Regions from separate parts of the Brevibacterium sp. BRM-1 genome, predicted to be linked through region 1. Evidence: riboswitches for the same ligand, from Rfam matches in the RefSeq annotation. Region 1 holds a riboswitch; the other holds the start of a gene.
The links. Region 1 has a riboswitch for thiamine pyrophosphate ahead of BRM1_RS07850 (hypothetical protein). Riboswitches for the same ligand answer to the same signal wherever they lie in the genome.

Region 1 (4,175 bases):
AGAGTCCTTTTCTGCCCGGGCACGCCCACGCCGACGGCAGGTGTCACGATTCTGCAACGAATGCTGCAGGGATCTCCCCTGGTCACCGCCCCCCTCCAAGCCAATATCCCCGTGGACTCCCACAGGCCGGTCCCCGTCGTCATCGCGCGTTGACATTGGGCCCGTATCCTTTGTGAAAGCCATCCACATCCTCCACAGAGAGGCCACGCGTGTCCCGCCGTCTTCTTGCTGCCACCGCCCTCATCTCCTCCGCCGCGCTCCTCGCGGCCTGCACCCCCTCCGGTTCCGGCACCGGCGAGAACGCCTCGCACAACGGCTCCGCCAACACGGAGCAGGCCAGCCCCTCGATCAGCGTCGTCGACGCCAAGGGCAAAGAGGTCAAGACGGTCAAGGCCGGGCAGCACCTGACGCTCAGGGTCGAGAACGGCACGTTCGCCTCCGCGAGCGCCTCCGACTCGAAGCAGAAGGAGATCCCCGTCGACAAGGGGTCCCTGTCCAGCGGCGCGGACGCCGACGAGGCGGACACTACCGCGACGCCCAGCGCCCAGAATGCGGGCTTCACGGCCGCCAACCGCTCCTCGACCTCCGATTCGGAGCTCGAGGACAGCGACGCGGATTCGACCGCGTCCGCCTCGCAGGGGGCCGGCGCCTCCGATGAGAACTCGGAGGGCGCCTCGGCGGCCCCCAGCGCGGGAGCCTCCGATGACCCGGGCTCCGGTGAGGAGGGCACGACGTGGACCTCGGACTTCACGGTCGCCGGCAACTCCACCTATGAGTGGAAGGCGACGGTCAAGGGCAACGACGGCCAGTCCCACGAGGAGACCGGCACCGTCAAGACCTCCGAGCCCTCCAGCGAGACGACCCGCACCTTCACGGAGATCGCCGACGATGACACGGTGGGCGTCGCCGCGCCCGTCATCGTCAACTTCTCCGGCATCGTGCCCAAGAAGTACCGTGCCTCGATCCAGAACCGCATGACGGTCCAGGTCACGGACAACAACGGCAAGAAGCGCAGCGTCACGGGCGCCTGGGGCTGGCTGCCCGATGACGACGGCCACTCGAGCATCCACTACCGCACTGAGGAGCACTGGCCGGCCCACTCGAAGGTCACGGTCAAGCTGCCCATGAAGGGCGTGCAGACCTCGGACGAGACGTACGGCAAGAAGAACGTCACGCTCGACTTCAAGATCGGCCGCTCCCAGATCGTCAAGGCCAGCGCCAAGACGCACCGGATGACGGTGACGCGCGACGGCAAGAAGCTGTGGGACTGGCCCGCCTCGCTCGGCAAGCCCAGCTCCCCCTCCTACAACGGCGAGCACATCGTCATGTCGAAGTCGGCCGACTACACGATGACCTCGGAGCGCTACGGCTACTCGACGCCCGTCCAGTGGGCAGTGCGCATCCACAACAACGGCGAGTTCGTCCACGCGGCGCCGTGGTCCGAGGGCGTGCAGGGCAGCTCGAACGTCTCGCACGGCTGCATCAACCTCTCGACCTCACGGGCCGCGAAGTACTTCGCCTCCGCGAAGTACGGCGACCCGGTCTCCATCACCGGCTCGCGGGTCTCCCTCACGCCGGATTCGGGCGACGTCTCCGATTGGACGTACAGCTGGAAGCAGTGGCAGAAGCTCTCGGCCATCAAGAGCTGAGCCCCTCCCCCCTGCACGCACCCCACCGCCCCGGCCCACGACGGCCGGGGCGGTCGTGCGTTCCGGGAGGGGGGGACCCGTGCACCCGAACGTTCACCCCAGCGATGTCACCGACCGGGCACGTAGACCGTGCGCGCACCTCAGCCGTGCGCCGGCCACCGCACCCGCCACCTGCGCTAGGGTGGGCTCCACGACAGGGGAGCGCCATCGCGGGCGCTGAGAGTGCGGCAGCAGACCCTTCGAACCTGATCCGGTGAGCACCGGCGGAGGAAGTCGTCAAGCAGGGCCCCACGCGCCCGGCCGTGCCGCACCCCTCCCCGCAAGGAGGTCGACGATGAGCACCGCCACCACCATCACCACCGCCCCGGGCGGCTTTGCCGCCCAACTGCGCAAGCGCACCAGTGACACCTGGGACCGGGCGATCGGCCACCGCTTCGTCGAGGAGCTGTTCGACGGCCGCATCGACGACGCGGTGCTCGCCCACTACCTCGAGCAGGACTACCGCTTCTTCAATGCGGCCCTGTCGCTGTGCGCCTCGTGCGTCGTCAACGCCGACCGCGTGGAGCCCAAGCTGCGCTTCTCCGCCCAGCTGGGCTTCTTCGCCTCGGACGAGGACGGCTACTTCGAACGCGCCCTGGCGGCCCTCGGCTCGTCGACCGAGCGGGCCGCCGAGGCCCCCTGACCGCAACCTCGGCGGCGATGGTCGAGGGCATGCTCGACACGGCGCACGCCAACTCCTACGTCCGCAGCCTCATCGTCATGGCCGTCGCCGAGTGGCTCTACCTGGACTGGGGCGAGCGCGAGCTCGCCGACCCCAGCCGACCGGAGCACCTGGGCTGGATCGAGCTGCACCGCGGCGCGGACTTCCGCGCCTGGGTGCAGGTCATCGTCGACGAGCTCGACCGCGTGGGCGCGGACCTGGACGAGGCGGAGCGCGCGAAAGCCGCTGGCCTGTGGGATCGCTTCGTCCGCTTGGAGCTCGAGTTCTTCGACGCCGCCTACAGCGCGTGAGCGGTGGCGGGGCTCCCGGGCGGTGAGGCCATGCGGTTCTCGATCTGCGCGCCGGCCTCTGAGGCGCCACGCCAGCGCCTGAGCTCCCGTGCACCAGCGCCACATCCGTGCCCGAGCGCCACATCCGTGCCCGAGCGCCTCATCCGTGCCCGAGCGGTGCGGACCAAGCGGGGCGGGAGAACCACCGGCTCCCCCGCCCCGCGGCTCCCCCGCCCCCTCGCACCCTGGGGGGGGCGGTGCGGGCTACCCGACGAGCCGTGAGCGGATGAGGAACCGCTGGCCCGTGGGCGACTCCACGCTGAAGCCCGAGCCGCGGCCCTTGACCACGTCCACCGTCAGGTGGGTGTGCTTCCAGTAGCGGAACTGCTCCGCGGACATCCAGAATTCGAGCTCGGCCTGCTCGGCATCGACACCGGGCAGCGTGAAACGGCCCAGCAGCACATCGGCGTCGCTCGTGAGGAACTCACCGGCCGGATAGCACATGGGCGAGGACCCATCGCAGCACCCGCCGGACTGGTGGAACATGAGCTGGCCGTGCTGGCCGATGAGTTCGCGCAGGAGCTCGACCGCCGCCGGAGTCAGCGCCACCCGGGACTCGGTCTCACCGTCCAGGGTGGGCTGCGAATCCAGCGGACGGTCGAGTGCCTGCTCGCTCATCAGAAGAAGCCCAGCTTGCTCTCCGAGTAGCTCACCAGCATGTTCTTGGTCTGCTGGTAGTGGTCGAGCATCATCTTGTGGTTCTCGCGCCCGATGCCCGAGGACTTGTACCCGCCGAACGCGGCGTGGGCCGGGTACGAGTGATAGTTGTTCACCCACACGCGGCCGGCCTGGATCTCCCGGCCTGCGCGGTACCACGTGTTGCCGTTGCGGCTCCACACACCTGCGCCCAGTCCGTAGAGGGTGTCGTTGGCGACCTTCATCGCCTCCTCGAAGTTCGTGAACGAGGTCAGCGCGAGCACGGGGCCGAAGATCTCCTCCTGGAAGATCCGCATGCTGTTCGTGCCCTTGAACACGGTGGGCTGGATGTAGAAGCCATCGGCCAGGTCCCCGTCGAGGTGGGCCTGCTCACCGCCGATGAGCACCTCGGCGCCCTCCTGCTTGCCGATGTCGAGGTAGGACTTGATCTTCTCGAGCTGGTCGTTCGACGCCTGCGCGCCGATCATCGTGTCCGTGTCGAGGGGGTTGCCCTGCTTCGTGGCGCGCACGCGCTCGATGCCCGCGGCCACGAAGTCGTCGAAGATCCCCTCCTGGACGAGTGCGCGCGAGGGGCACGTGCACACCTCACCCTGGTTGAGGGAGAACATCGCGAAGCCCTCGAGCGCCTTGTCGTAGTAGCTGTCATCGGACTGTGCGACGTCGTTGAAGAAGATGTTCGGGCTCTTGCCGCCCAGCTCCAGCGTCACCGGGATGAGGTTCTGCGAGGCGTACTGCATGATGAGGCGGCCGGTGGTCGTCTCACCGGTGAACGCGATCTTGGCGATGCGCTTGTTCGACGCCAGCGGCTTGCCGGCCTCG
Region 2 (4,175 bases), 180 kb from region 1:
ACCTCCTGCGGGCGCGGGGCCGGGGCGAACGCGCAGCGGCGCGCGCCCACCGCGGTGAGGAACTCCTCGTCGTGGCTGACTGCGAGGAGCGCACCGCCCGCGTCGACCTGGTCGCCCAGCAGCTCGGCGAGGCCGCGCCACGTGCGCGCGTCCTGGCCGAAGGTGGGCTCGTCGACGATGAGCACGGGCGGCTGCGCGGCGAGCATGCACGCCACGGACAGCCGCCGCTTCTCCCCACCGGAGAGCGTCTGCGGGTGGGCGGGGGCCAGGGCCTCCATCCGCAGCCGGGCGAGCAGCTCGTCCGCGCGGGCGGCGGCGATCTCCTCGCCCAGCCCGGCGCGCAGCGGCCCGAACTCCAGTTCCGCGCGCACGCTCGCCGCGATGAACTGGTGCTCGGGCTCCTGGAACACCGTGCCGATCCGGCTGACGAGCTCCTGGGCGCTCCAGCCGTGCGGCGCGCTGCCCCGGGGCCGGCCGGTGCCGGCGGCCAGCAGCGCGGGCTGCGCCCGGAGGGTCCCGGCCAGCGGCGGCAGCAGGCCGGCGAGGGTGAGCGCCGTCGTGGACTTGCCGGCGCCGTTGGGGCCGACGAAGCCGGTGGCGGTGCTCGCGCGGATGTCGAGGTCGATGCCCGCGGCCGTGAGCGCTCGCCCGCGCCCGGTTCCGAGCCCCCGCGCGCTCAGCAGCTCCTCACCGCCCGCGGCGCGCGCCCGCGGGGCGGGCAGGGGCAGGTCGGGCAGCCACAGGCCCGCGTCGAGCAGGGCCGGGCGCAGGCCGGCATCGGCCAGCACCGCCCGCGGCGGGCCATCGGCCAGCACGCCCTCGGGGCCCAGCACGACGACCCGGTCGACGTGGTCGGCCCAGATCTCCACGCGGTGCTCGACGACGAGCATCGTGGCTCCGGTCCGGGCCTGCGCGGCGAGCACGGCATCGCGGACAACGGTCACGGCAGCGGGGTCGAGGTTGGCGGTGGGCTCGTCCAAGACGATGACGTCCGGGGCCATGGCGATGACCCCGGCGATGGCGAGCCGCTGCTTCTGCCCGCCGGACAGGGCCTGCGTGGAGCGCTCCGGCGGCAGGGTCAGGCCCACGAGGTCGAGTGCGGCGGCGGCCCGGTGCGGGATGTCGGCGGCCGGGACGCGCAGGTTCTCCATCCCGAACGCCACGTCCGCGCCGATCGTTGCGAGGATGACCTGCGAGTCGGGGTCCTGGAGCACCAGGCCGGTGCGCCCGGCCGAGGGGTCGGGCTCTTGCCCGCCCACGAGCAGCTCGCCCTCCTGGTAGCCGGACTCGGCCGGCAGCACGCCGGCCAGGGCGTGGAGGAACGTCGACTTGCCCGCCCCCGAGGCGCCCGCGAGCAGCACGCGCTGGCCCGCGGGGACCTCGAGGTCGATGTGGGCGAGGGCCGCCCGCTTCCGGCCGGCGTGGCGCCAGCCGAAGTCGCGGGCGAGGATGTCCGCGGGCATCAGACCTCGCGGTTGGACCGTCCGGCGGCGAACGCGGAGAGCGCGCCGGTCTTCGCGACGGCCTTCATCGCCAGCCACGACACCAGGCCGGCGATGAGGGCACCGGAGATCGTCGTGGCGATGAAGAACACGACCTTCCACATGGTCGCCCATTCCGCGTAGTAGATGATCGCCTCGTGGATGCCCAGGGCCAGGCCGGCCAGTGCCCCGGACAGCAGGCCGACGGGCAGCGTGAAGCGGCGGTAGGCGAAGAGCGCGAAGGCGAGCTCCGCTCCGGCGCCCTGGAGCAGGCCGGAGAAGACGGCGCCCAGGCCGAACTGCGAGCCGAGGGCCGCCTCGATGACCGCGGCGAGCAGCTCGCAGAACAGGGCCGCGCCCGGCTTGCGGATGATGAGCCCGGCCAGCGGGCCGGCGATCACCCAGCCGCCGGTCAGCAGGCCGCCGGCCGGCGGGAACGCGGCGAACGGCACCTGCATGACCGACCACGAGGCCGACCACAGGGTGAAGATGAGGCCGCACGCGACGGCGAGGACGGCGGCGACGACGATGTCGACGACCCGCCACGCATAGGCCGGGCGGGCGCGGCGGTCGGATGTCGGTGCGGTCATGAAGATCCTCCTTATGGCAAGGAGGGGTGAAGAGACTCGACTTCCTTCGGCGGTATGAGCCGCATCAGGTTCGAGGGTCTGCGCGCTGCGCACTCTCAGCGCCCCTGACGGCGCTCCCCTGTCGTGGGGCCCAGACTACACAATCCGCAGGACTCTGGGGAGATTCCCAGCCGCGCCCGGGCCGAGGTGCCGCGCGCAGGCGCACCGGCCCGCGCCTCGGGCGCGGGGGAGGGGCTACGGGAGGAGGCCCAGGTGGGCGAGCGCGGCCTTGACGACGTGCTGCTGGCCGTGGGAGAGCTCGGAGAGCGTCTCGCGGCGCAGCGCCTCGGCGGGCGTGAGCCAGTCGAGGCTCAGGGCGTCCTGGCGGGGCGTGCACTCGCCCTGGACCGGCACGATGTAGCACAGCGCGATCGCGTGCTGGCGGGGGTCGAAGAACTTCGACTCGCCCTCGGTGGGGAAGTACTCGGCCACGTGGAAGGGGGTCAGCGAGGGCGGCAGCAGCGGCAGCGCGAGCGGGCCCAGGTCCTTCTCGCAGTGGCGGGTGAGCGCGCGGCGCAGCGGCTCGTGGAAGCGAACGCGCCCGCCCACGATCTCGCGGCCGAGAGTCCCGTCGGCCATGGTGCGCAGCAGCAGGCCCACCCGCTCGGGGGCGCCGCTGTCGCCCAGCTGCACGGGGACCGCGTTGACGTAGGCGATGGGCAGCCGGCGGCGCAGCTGCGCGATCTCGTCCGGTTCGAGCCAGTTGTCGTCGTAGTCCAGGGCTGTCCGCGTCATGGAGTCATCGTGACACATCGGGGCCCTCCGGCGAGCGCGGCGGGAGGGGGACGATGGCCGCCGCGGGCCATCCCGGGCGCCCCGCCCTTGGCCGCTGCCGCGCGGTGAAGTACCTTGATGTCAAGATATTTCCGGGCCGGTGGGGCGCGCTGCGCCGGCGGGCCGGAGGTTAGAGTGGTGGCGAAGTGCGCCACCGCACACTGTCGACGTTGACACGAAGGAGAGCGTCCGTGATCGATCACGAAGTCCGCACCTACAAGAGCTCCGAGAAGCTGGCGCGCGAAGACCAGCTCGCCCACAAGATCGCCTCGGTGGCCGCGGATCCGGTCCCCGTGGACCCGCAGGTCTCCGAGATGGTGGTCAACCGGGTCATCGACAACGCCGCCGTCGCCGCCGCCTCGGTGCGCCGCAAGGCCCCCACCCACGCCCGCGAGCAGGCCCTGCCGCATGCGCTCACCCCCGGCTCCACGGTGTTCGGCGAGGCCCTGAGCACGACGATCTCCCCCGAGTGGGCCGCATTCGCCAACGGCGTGGCGGTGCGCGAACTCGACTTCCACGACACGTTCCTCGCCAAGGAGTACTCGCACCCCGGCGACAACATCCCGCCCATGATCGCGGTCGCCCAGCACCTGGGCGTCGGCGGGGCGGACCTCATCAACGGGATCGCCACCGGCTACGAGATCCAGATCGACCTGGCCAAGGGCATCTCGCTGCACGAGCACAAGATCGACCACGTCGCCCACCTCGGGCCCTCGGTGGCCGCCGGCCTGGGCGCCATGCTCCACCTGCCGGTCGACGTCACCTACCAGGCGATCGGCCAGGCGCTGCACGTCACCACCGCCACCCGCCAGTCGCGCAAGGGCGAGATCTCCTCGTGGAAGGCCCACGCCCCGGCGTTCGCCGGCAAGATGGCGATCGAGGCCGTCGACCGCGCGATGCGCGGCGAGGGCTCGCCGAGCCCCATCTACGAGGGCGAGGACGGCGTCATCGCCTGGATCCTCTCCGGACCGGACGCCCGCTACACGGTGCCGCTGCCCGGTGCCGGCGAGGCCAAGCGCGCGATCCTCGACTCCTACACGAAGGAGCACTCCGCGGAGTACCAGGCGCAGGCGCTCATCGACCTCGCGCGCAGGATGGGCGCGCAGATCGCGGACAAGTCCACGATCAAGAAGATCACCATCCACACCTCGCACCACACGCACAACGTCATCGGCACCGGCGCCGAGGATCCGCAGAAGATGGACCCGAAGGCCAGCCGCGAGACGCTCGACCACTCGATCATGTACATCTTCGCCGTCGCGATGGAGGACGAGGGCTGGCACCACGAGCG

Region 2: another riboswitch for thiamine pyrophosphate. It lies ahead of BRM1_RS07115 (ECF transporter S component); the one in region 1 lies ahead of BRM1_RS07850 (hypothetical protein).

The regions. Positions count from the first base shown of each region.
Region 1 covers NZ_CP113788.1:1,785,939-1,790,113, forward strand. Annotated here, with positions in the region: RNA gene ffs (signal recognition particle sRNA small type) at 1-12, shown strand, start outside; gene BRM1_RS07845 (L,D-transpeptidase) at 210-1,649, shown strand; TPP riboswitch at 1,835-1,938, shown strand; gene BRM1_RS07850 (hypothetical protein) at 1,984-2,331, shown strand; gene BRM1_RS07855 (hypothetical protein) at 2,349-2,660, shown strand; gene BRM1_RS07860 (DUF779 domain-containing protein) at 2,904-3,317, opposite strand; gene exaC (acetaldehyde dehydrogenase ExaC) at 3,317-4,175, opposite strand, start outside.
Region 2 covers NZ_CP113788.1:1,603,495-1,607,669, reverse strand. Annotated here, with positions in the region: gene BRM1_RS07120 (ABC transporter ATP-binding protein) at 1-1,463, opposite strand, end outside; gene BRM1_RS07115 (ECF transporter S component) at 1,463-2,071, opposite strand; TPP riboswitch at 2,096-2,201, opposite strand; gene BRM1_RS07110 (DUF4916 domain-containing protein) at 2,306-2,845, opposite strand; gene BRM1_RS07105 (MmgE/PrpD family protein) at 3,076-4,175, shown strand, end outside.